One region of the Micromonospora chokoriensis genome, then DNA from elsewhere that is predicted to be linked to it. Evidence: predicted binding sites of a transcription regulator. Region 1 holds the regulator's gene; each other region holds the start of a gene.
The links. The regulator HrcA, encoded in region 1, represses chaperone genes, less so after heat shock. The targets are predictions, from matches to a motif close to GGTTNGCACNCTCNNNNNGAGNGTGCNAACC.
Positions count from the first base shown of each region.

Region 2: a site for HrcA is predicted at 1,705-1,735, ahead of groES (co-chaperone GroES). Genes of this name have one in related genera too.
Region 3: a site for HrcA is predicted at 1,835-1,865, ahead of groL (chaperonin GroEL). Genes of this name have one in related genera too.

Region 1 covers NZ_LT607409.1:2,671,183-2,674,456, reverse strand. The annotation lists gene dnaJ (molecular chaperone DnaJ) at 1-686, opposite strand, end outside; gene hrcA (heat-inducible transcriptional repressor HrcA) at 758-1,780, opposite strand; gene GA0070612_RS12695 (DUF4870 domain-containing protein) at 2,008-2,658, shown strand; gene hemW (radical SAM family heme chaperone HemW) at 2,695-3,274, opposite strand, start outside.
Region 2 covers NZ_LT607409.1:2,099,579-2,102,852, forward strand. The annotation lists gene ybaK (Cys-tRNA(Pro) deacylase) at 1-417, opposite strand, end outside; gene GA0070612_RS09960 (THUMP-like domain-containing protein) at 428-1,609, opposite strand; gene groES (co-chaperone GroES) at 1,870-2,184, shown strand; gene groL (chaperonin GroEL) at 2,255-3,274, shown strand, end outside.
Region 3 covers NZ_LT607409.1:1,772,506-1,775,779, forward strand. The annotation lists gene GA0070612_RS08330 (cold-shock protein) at 244-447, shown strand; gene GA0070612_RS08335 (hypothetical protein) at 543-1,787, shown strand; gene groL (chaperonin GroEL) at 2,060-3,274, shown strand, end outside.

The DNA.
Region 1 (3,274 bases):
TCGACGCCGGCCGGGATCTTGACGGTCAGCGAGCGGCGGGTGCGCACCCGGCCGTCGCCGGCACAGGTGGGGCAGGGGTGCGGGATGGTGGTGCCGTAGCCCTGGCACACCGTGCACGGCCGGGCGGAGACCACCTGGCCGAGGAAGGTGCGCTGCACCGACTGCACCTCGCCCCGACCGGCGCACGCCTCGCAGGTCGCCAGGTGGGTGCCGGCGGCCGTGCCCGCGCCGGAGCAGGTGGTGCAGAGCACAGCGGTGTCGACGGTGATCGGCGCCTCGACGCCGAACGCCGTCTCGTGCAGGTCGAGTTCGAGTCGCAGGATCGCGTCGGCGCCCGGACGGGTCCGCGGACGCGGGCCACGGGCGTTGCCCCCGGCGCCGCCGAAGAAGGCGTCCATGATGTCCTGGAAACCGACGAACGGGCCCGCGCCACCGGGCCCACCGGGGCCTCCCGCGCCACCGCCACCGGGGGCGAGCGGGTCGCCACCGAGGTCGACGATCTGCCGCTTCCGGTCGTCCGAGAGGACCTCGTACGCGGCGTTGATGTCCTTGAACTTCTCCTGAGCCTCCGGGTCCGGATTGACGTCCGGGTGGAACTGGCGCGCCAGCTTGCGGTAGGCGCGCTTGATCTCGTCATCGGAGGCTTCCCGGCTCACGCCGAGAATGCCGTAGTAGTCCCTGGCCACTGCGTTCCGTGTCCTCATGTTCGTCTCGCGTTGCGCCGATCCGGCAGCCGCCGGCCGTCGGCCCTGACTGGTCAGTTCTGGGCCAGCAACTCGCCCACGTAGCGTGCCACGGCGCGCACCGTGGCGATGTTGCCGGGGTAGTCCATCCGGGTGGGCCCCAGCACCCCCAGACCGCCGACGATCGTCGCGCCCGGACCGTAGCCGGTGCTGACCACCGACGCGGCCCGCAGGTTGTCGAACTCGTTCTCGTCGCCGATCAGCACCCGGGTCGTGCTCGGCTCGGTCTCACCGATGAGCTTGAGGAGCACGACCTCCTCCTCCAGGGCTTCGAGGATCGGTCGCAGGGAACCCTGGAAGTCGAGCAGGCCACCCCGGGTGAGGTTCGCGGTGCCGGCCAGCGCGATGCGTTCCTCGTGCCGCTCGACGAGCGTCTCCAGCAGCACCGTGGAGAGCATGGTCATCATCGGCCGCAGCTGGGTCGGCGCCTCCTCGACCAGCGCCTGCACCAGCGGCGGGGTGTCGGACAGCCGGGCTCCGGCCAACTTTTCGTTGACCAGCCGACGCAGGTCGGTGACGTCGTCGGCGGGCACCGGCCCGGGCAGCTCCACCAGCCGCTGCTCCACCCGCCCGGTGTCGGCGATCATGACGAGCATCAGCCGGGTGGTGGAGATCGGCACCAGCTCCAGGTGACGCACCGAGGAGCGGGCCAGCGACGGGTACTGCACGACGGCCACCTGCCGCGTCAACTGGGCGAGCAGCCGCACCGTGCGGTGCACCACGTCGTCGAGGTCCACCGCCCCGACCAGGAAGCGCTCGATGGCCCGACGCTCGGCCGGGCTGAGCGGCTTGACCCGGGACAACCGGTCGACGAAGAGTCGGTAACCGCGGTCGGTGGGCACCCGGCCGGCACTCGTGTGCGGCTGCCGGATGTAGCCCTCCTCCTCCAGCACGGCCATGTCGTTGCGGACCGTGGCCGGGGAGACCCCGAGCTGGTGCCGCTCGACCAGCGCCTTGCTGCCGACCGGCTCCTGGGTGGAGACGTAGTCCTCGACGATGGCGCGGAGCACGGCGAGCTTTCGGTCGTCGAGACCCATCCTCCGCACCTCCTGTCGCACGTCGGCCGCCGGCTTCCTGGGGCCGGCCGGGCCGTCCTGGCACTCGACTGTAGCGAGTGCCAGTCTACGTCGAGGTACCCGTCGACGCGATGATCAACGGCGGCCCATCGGTGCGGCCCGCGCCACCCTGGCGGGCCCGCACGGCCCACACTGCCGGCAGGTGTTGCTCTGGTGCGGCGTTGCCAACTGCCCCTACCGTGACATCCATGACTGAACCTCCTCGCCCTCCCGGCGCGGGTGACCCCGGCAACTACCCGCCGGAGCCGACCTCCCCGGGTGCGTACCCGTCGGCCGAGCCACCCACCGCACCACTGTCCGGGGCACCCGGCCCGGGCGGCTATCCCCCGCCCGGTGGCTATCCGCCGCCCACCGGTGACCAACCGCCGTCAGGTGGCTACCCTCCGGCGGGTGGTTACCCTCCGCCGGGCGGCTATCCCCCGCCCGGTGGTGGCTACCCGACCGGCGGTGGCTACCCGACCGGCGGCGCGTACGGCGGCCCCGGCGGCGGCTACGCCAACAACGAGGACAAGACCTGGGCGCTCGTCGCGCACTTCGGCGGTGCCGCCGGCATGATCATCAGCGGTGGTGTGCTCGGCTGGATCGCCCCACTGGTGGCGATGCTGGTCCGCGGCAACCAGTCCCAGACCGTCCGGTCGCACGCCGTGGCGGCCCTCAACTTCCAGCTCATCTGGTCGATCGTCGGCCTGATCGGCTGGGTGCTGTCCTGCATCGTGATCGGCTTCCTCGGGGTCTTCGCGGCAGTCGTCCTCGGCGCCGTGTTCGGCATCATCGCCGGGATCAAGGCCAACGAGGGGCAGCTCTACCGCTACCCGCTCTCCGCGAGCTTCGTCAAGTGAGGCCTCGGGCCGGCCGCTCCCCCGGCCGGCCCGGCCCTAGGGCAGCAGGTCCCGCACGACGGCGTCGGCGAGCAGCCGCCCGCGCAGCGTGAGCACGGCCCGCCCGGCCGCGTACTCGTCGGCGGCCAGCAGGCCGTCGGCCAGCGCCCGCTCGGCGCCCGCCCGGCCGGCGGCGTCGAGCACCGTCAACGGCAGGCCGCTGGCGAGACGCAGGCGCAGCATCACGTCCTCCATGTGCGCCTCGTCGGCGGTGAGCACCTCCCGGGCCAGGCCCGGAGACGCGCCCGCCGCGAGCCGCTGGGCGTACGCGGAGGGGTGCTTGACGTTCCACCACCGCACTCCGCCGACGTGGCTGTGCGCCCCCGGCCCGAGCCCCCACCAGTCCGCGCCGGTCCAGTAGAGCAGGTTGTGCCGGCACCGGGCCTGATCGGTGGCCGCCCAGTTGGAGACCTCGTACCAGGAGAGCCCGGCCGCGTCGAGCGCGGCCTCCGCGGCCAGGTAGCGGTCCGCGGCCACGTCGTCACTGGGGTACGCCAGTTCGCCGCGCCGCATCCGGGCGGCGAGTCGGGTGCCGTCCTCGACGATCAGGGCGTACGCGCTGACGTGGTCCGCCCCG
Region 2 (3,274 bases), 570 kb from region 1:
TTCGAGTTGCAGGCCACGCCGACCAGCCGAGACGTAGATCGTCGGGAGATCCAGCGCGGAATCGTCCAGCACTGTCGGCAGCCGCCGACGTTGCCCGAGTGGGCTGATCCCCCCGCGTACGTAGCCGGTGGCCCGCTCGGCGACCGCCCGCTCGGCGAGCGTCGCCCGCTTGCCGCCGACCGCCGCCGCGAGCGCCTTGAGGTCCAACTCGCCCGTCACCGGGACGACCGCGACGGTGAGCCCACCGTCGACAGCGGTCACCAGCGACTTGAAAACGCGCTCCGGTGCCACGCCGAGCGCCACCGCCACCAACGCCCCGTAGTTCGGGGCGTCCGGCGACACCCGGTACGGATGGGTGCGGTGCGCGATCCCGCGCTTGACCAACAGTGCCGTTGCCGGAGTGCCCTGTCCCGCCACACCGACGACGCTAGACCACCGGCTGCCCGATCAGCACCGTCGGTGCGTTCGCGACCCGGGTGAGCACCAGGCTGGCCGAGGCGTCGCCGGTCAGCCGCAGGTCCCGCCGAAGCTGCTCCGGGGTGAGTGCGGAACCCCGCTTGAGGATCTCCACCCGACCCACCCCGCGCTCGCGCAGCAGCGCCCGCAGCCGCTTGAGCGAGAACGGCAGCACGTCGGTGATCTCCAGGCAGCGCGCGTACGGGGTGCGGGTGGGGCGGTCAGCGTAGAGGTAGGCGATGCTCGGGTCGCCGAGGGCGGCGTCCAGTTCGGCGGCGAGTTCGGCGACGAGGTGCGCCCGCACCACCGCCGGGTCCGGGTCGTACAGGTAACGCCGGGGCGGCCCGACCGGTGCCTCGTTGGTGCCCGAGCCGGTGAGCTGGTGGATCTCCTGCCGGTACACGCTGGCGCGGCGGGGCACCCCGGCCAGCTCGCCGCACCAGAGCGCGGCCTCGACCAGGTCGCCGTCCACGGCCACCCACTCCGCCTCCGCGCCCGCCGGAATGAGAGCGTGGTCCAGGCCCGGTGCCACCTTCACCACCGTGCGCGGCACCCGCTCGGCCAACCCCGTCACGAAGTCCCACGGCGGCGAGTAGGCACGCGGGTCGAAGATCCGCCGGCCGGTGCCGGTCGTGCGGCGGGCCGGGTCGCAGAAGACCCCGTCGACCCGGGAGACGTCGAACGCCGTGGCGTCCCCGCACTCGACGGTGAACAGCTCGGCCAGCCCCGCCGCCTCCGCGTTGGCGGCGGCCATCGCGGCGGTCACCGGGTCGGCCTCCACCCCGTACACCCGGATGCCGGCGCGGGCGGCGGCCAGCGCGTCGGCGCCGAGGCCGCACCCGAGGTCGGCCAGGGTGCGCACACCGGCCGCGTGCAGCCGGGCGGCCCGACGGTCGGCGACGACCCGGCGGGTGGCCTGTTCCAGGCCGGGGCGGGTGAGGAACATCGCCGCGGCGGCCGGGCCGAACTTGCCGACCGCCCGGTGGCGCAGCTCGGCCTGGGTGAGCGCCGCGGCGGCCAGCGTCGGCGGCACCCCGGCGGCGCGCAACGCCGAGGCCGCGGCCAGTGGATCACCGCCGGCGAGACCGGCCGCCGTCGCGAGCGCGGCCGACCCCTCGGGGGTACGCAGCGCCGCCAGTTGATCGAGATCCACCCGGTCATTCTCCCGGTCGAACCAGGAATCCTGGCTGGCGGGGCGCGACGCGCTGGCACTCTCCTTGACGGAGTGCTAGCCACGGAATAACCTGCGATTAGCACTCTCACCCTGAGGGTGCCAGCTTCCAGGTCTCACGACCTGGGTGCGCAACGCCAGGCGGACCGGCACCCGCGACGACGGCCCCGCCCGGTGGCATGAGGCAGATTGACGCTGGTCGGCCCCGCCGGCCAGCAACGAAACCAGTACCCCAGGAGGGTATGCCCGTGACTACCGCGACCAAGGTTGCGATCAAGCCGCTCGAGGACCGCATCGTGGTCCAGGCGAACGAGGCTGAGACCACCACGGCGTCGGGCATCGTGATCCCCGACACCGCCAAGGAGAAGCCGCAGGAGGGCACCGTCCTCGCTGTGGGCCCGGGGCGCGTCGACGACAACGGCAACCGGGTTCCGGTTGACGTGCAGGTCGGCGACACCGTCCTCTACTCGAAGTACGGCGGCACCGAGGTCAAGTACGCCGGCGAGGAGTACCTGGTGCTCTCCGCCCGCGACGTCCTCGCGGTCATCGAGAAGTAAGCAACCGATCAGTTCCGCTGCCCCGGTCCGGCTCGCCGGGCCGGGGCAGCGGCGCTTCGAAGGGACATTAATGGCGAAGATCCTGAGCTTCTCGGACGACGCCCGGCACCTGCTGGAGCACGGTGTCAACGCCCTCGCGGACGCGGTCAAGGTCACCCTCGGCCCGCGCGGGCGCAACGTCGTCCTGGACAAGAAATTCGGTGCGCCGACGATCACCAACGATGGTGTGACCATCGCCAAGGAGATCGAGCTCACCAACCCGTACGAGAACCTCGGCGCGCAGCTGGTCAAGGAGGTGGCGACCAAGACCAACGACGTCGCCGGCGACGGGACCACCACCGCGACCGTGCTGGCCCAGGCGATGGTTCGCGAGGGTCTGCGCAACGTGACCGCCGGGACCAACCCGGCCGGCCTCAAGCGGGGCATCGACGCGGCGGCCGTCAAGGTCTCCGAGGCGCTGCTCGGCCGTGCCGTCGAGGTCACCAGCAAGGAGTCGATCGCGAACGTGGCGACGATCTCCGCGCAGGACGCCACGATCGGCGACCTGATCGCCGAGGCGATGGAGCGGGTCGGCCGCGACGGTGTCATCACCGTCGAGGAAGGCTCCATGCTGACCACCGAGCTGGACGTGACCGAGGGTCTCCAGTTCGACAAGGGCTTCATCTCGCCGAACTTCGTCACCGACCTGGAGAGCCAGGAGTCCGTCCTCGAGGACGCGTACATCCTGGTCACCACCCAGAAGATCTCGGCGATCGAGGAGCTGCTGCCGCTGCTGGAGAAGGTCCTGCAGAACAGCAAGCCCCTGCTGATCATCGCCGAGGACGTGGACGGCCAGGCGCTCTCCACCCTGGTGGTCAACTCGCTGCGCAAGACCCTCAAGGTCTGCGCGGTCAAGGCCCCCGGCTTCGGTGACCGGCGCAAGGCGATGCTCCAGGACATCGCGATCTCCACGGGTGCCGAGCTGGTCGCCCCGGAGCTGGGCTACAAGCTCGACCAGGTCGGCCTGGAGGTGCTCGGCACCGCTCGGCGCGTCGTGGTCGACAAGGAGAACACCACGATCGTCGACGGCGGCGGCCAGAAGGCCGACGTC
Region 3 (3,274 bases), 900 kb from region 1:
GCGATCCACCGGATCCACCACCCTGGATCCGGTGGATCGGAAAAGCGGTCCGCCGACGATGATCCAGCCGCATTGAAGTATGCCCGGTTTGTGGTCGTGCGCGGCTGTCACTCCTCGTGTAGCGTGCGATTTCGGTCACCGCTTTCAATGGCCGTCATCGATTGCTGAGGCGGTGCTCCGATGGCGTCCGGCTGTGCCGGGCGCCGGGCAGGCAACGCCGCGCAGAGTGAGGGAAGTGGCACCGTGGCACAGGGTTCCGTGAAGTGGTTCAACGCCGAAAAGGGTTACGGCTTCATCGCCGTCGACGGCGGTCAGGACGTGTTCGTTCACTTCTCCGCGATCGAGATGGACGGCTACAAGGCGTTGGAGGACGGCCAGCGGGTGGAGTTCGAGATCGCGCAGGGCCAGAAGGGTCCGCAGGCGGAGCACGTACGCGTCATCGGCTGAACGTCGCGCGCCGACAACCCCGCGCGTCGGGGCAGCGGCACGGGCGCGTAACCGGGAAGATCGTGAACCGTTCCAGCCGATGCTGAGGAGCGTTCATGACCGACCAGCCACCCTCGTCCACCCCGCCGTCCGGGTCGGGTGAGCCGGGCCCGTCCGACCCGACCCAGAGCCAGCCCGGCCCGGCCGGTCTGCCGCCGGGCGGGGAGCCAGGCGTGCCGCCGGCCGGTCCGCCGCCGGGGTGGGACCCCGCACCGGGTGCCTGGGGTGCGGGCGGTCCGCCGCCGGGTGCGGATCCGGCGCAGGGTGCCTGGGGTGCGGGCGGTCCGCCGCCGGGTGCGGATCCGGCGCAGGGTGCCTGGGGTGCGGGCGGTCCGCCGCCGCAGGGCTGGGTGTTTCCGCCCACCGGGGGCTACCCGCCCGGGGCCGGTCCCTACGGCGGGCAGCAGTGGCATCCGGGGCCGCCGGTCGGGTGGTACCCGCCCGGTTACGGCTTCGACCCGAACGACCCCCTGGTCACCCCGCCCGGTGCCGGCATCGGCGGCTGGTTCAACAGGTGCGGGGAAGCGCTGCGCCGGGGCTGGCGGCAGCTGGTGCCCATCATGCTGCTCACCCAGGTGCTCCCCGCGGCGGTGCTGTCGGTGATCTCTCTCGGGTTGGACCCGTCGGCCAGCTGGGCTGCCGAGGTCGAGACGAGTTCGACAGCGGCGCTGCCGGACAACTTCGTCGCGGAGCTGGCGGGTCTCCTGGCCGTGCTGGTCGGCGGGAGCCTGGTGATCGGCCTGGTGCAGGCCGTCGGATGGGCCGCCGGCAGCTGGGTGATCACCCGGCAGGCCGTCGGTCAGGCGGCCGGCCTCGACTCCGCACTGCGCTACGGCCTCCGTCGGGCGCTCGGGCTGTGGGGCTGGACCCTGCTGATCAGCCTGCTCATCGGCATCGGCATCTGCTTCTGCGTCCTACCGGGCATCTACCTGGCGTTCGCGCTGAGCATGGCCGGCCCGGTCTACCTCTTCGAGCGCCACAACCCGATCGGCCGATCCTTCCGGATGTTCCACGACCGGCTCGGCCTGCTGCTCGGTCGGGTGGCGCTGGTGGCCCTCGCGGTGATCGTCGTCAGCTTCGTCGCCAGCGCCATCGAGGGGGCCGGCACCGCCGCGTTCGGTACGGATCCCTTCGCCTCGGCGGGCACCGCGGTCGGCGCGGTGGTGGTGATCGGAGTCACCGCGGTGCTGGCCCTGCCGGCCCACCTCGCCCAGATGATCGGTCTGCTGCTGACGTACACCGAGCAGCGCGCGCATGAGGCGCCGGTGAACACCGCCGGACTGGCCGCGGAACTCGGCTGAGCGGCCACATCGTGCTTGCACTCGACAGGGGAGAGTGCTAAACAAGTCATTGGCACTCGCATACCGTGAGTGCCAATGGTCGGGACGGTGGGGCCAGGTTGCACCGGCGTGGAGACGCCGGGGCGGCACATGGCCGGTCGTCGCGGGCTATCCGGCCCGGCCGAAGGACGTCGTCGTCGCCAGGTGGCGACGTCCCAAGGTGCGTACACCAGGCGGCCCATCCGGGGCAGACATCTCGGGTGGCCCGTGAGTGTCCAGGAGGACAACGCCGTATGGCCAAGATGATCGCGTTCGACGAAGAGGCGCGCCGCGGCCTCGAGCGGGGCATGAACCAGCTCGCCGACGCCGTGAAGGTGACCCTCGGCCCCAAGGGCCGCAACGTCGTGCTCGAGAAGAAGTGGGGTGCCCCCACCATCACCAACGATGGTGTGAGCATCGCCAAGGAGATCGAGCTCGAGGACCCGTACGAGAAGATCGGCGCTGAGCTGGTCAAGGAGGTCGCCAAGAAGACCGACGACGTTGCCGGTGACGGCACGACGACGGCGACCGTCCTGGCCCAGGCCCTGGTTCGCGAGGGCCTGCGCAACGTGGCCGCCGGCGCCAACCCGATGGCCCTGAAGCGGGGCATCGAGACCGCGGTCGCGAGCGTCTCGGAGGAGCTGTCCAAGCTCGCCAAGGACGTCGAGACCAAGGAGCAGATCGCCTCCACCGCCTCCATCTCCGCCGGCGACAGCACCGTCGGCGAGATCATCGCCGAGGCGATGGACAAGGTCGGCAAGGAAGGCGTCATCACCGTCGAGGAGAGCAACACCTTCGGGCTGGAGCTGGAGCTCACCGAGGGTATGCGCTTCGACAAGGGCTACATCTCGGCCTACTTCATGACCGACCCGGAGCGTATGGAGGCCGTCTTCGACGACCCGTACATCCTGATCGCCAACAGTAAGATCTCATCGGTGAAGGACCTGCTCCCGATCCTGGAGAAGGTCATGCAGTCGGGCAAGCCGCTGCTGATCATCGCCGAGGACCTGGAGGGCGAGGCTCTCGCCACCCTGGTGGTCAACAAGGTCCGTGGCACCTTCAAGTCGGTCGCCGTCAAGGCGCCGGGCTTCGGTGACCGCCGCAAGGCCATGCTGACCGACATCGCCATCCTCGCCGGTGGCCAGGTCATCAGCGAGGAGGTCGGCCTCAAGCTCGACGCCGCCAGCCTCGACATGCTGGGCCGCGCCCGCAAGGTCGTGGTGACCAAGGACGAGACCACCATCGTCGACGGTGCCGGTGACGCCGAGCAGATCCAGGGCCGGGTCAACCAGATCCGGGCCGAGATCGACAAGAGCGACTCCGACTACGACCGCGAGAAGCTGCAGGAGCGGCTGGCCAAGCTGGCCGGCGGCGTCGCGGTCATCAAGGTCGGCGCGGCCACCGAGGTCGAGCTCAAGGAGCGCAAGCACCGCATCGAGGACGCCGTTCGCAACGCGAAGGCCGCCGTC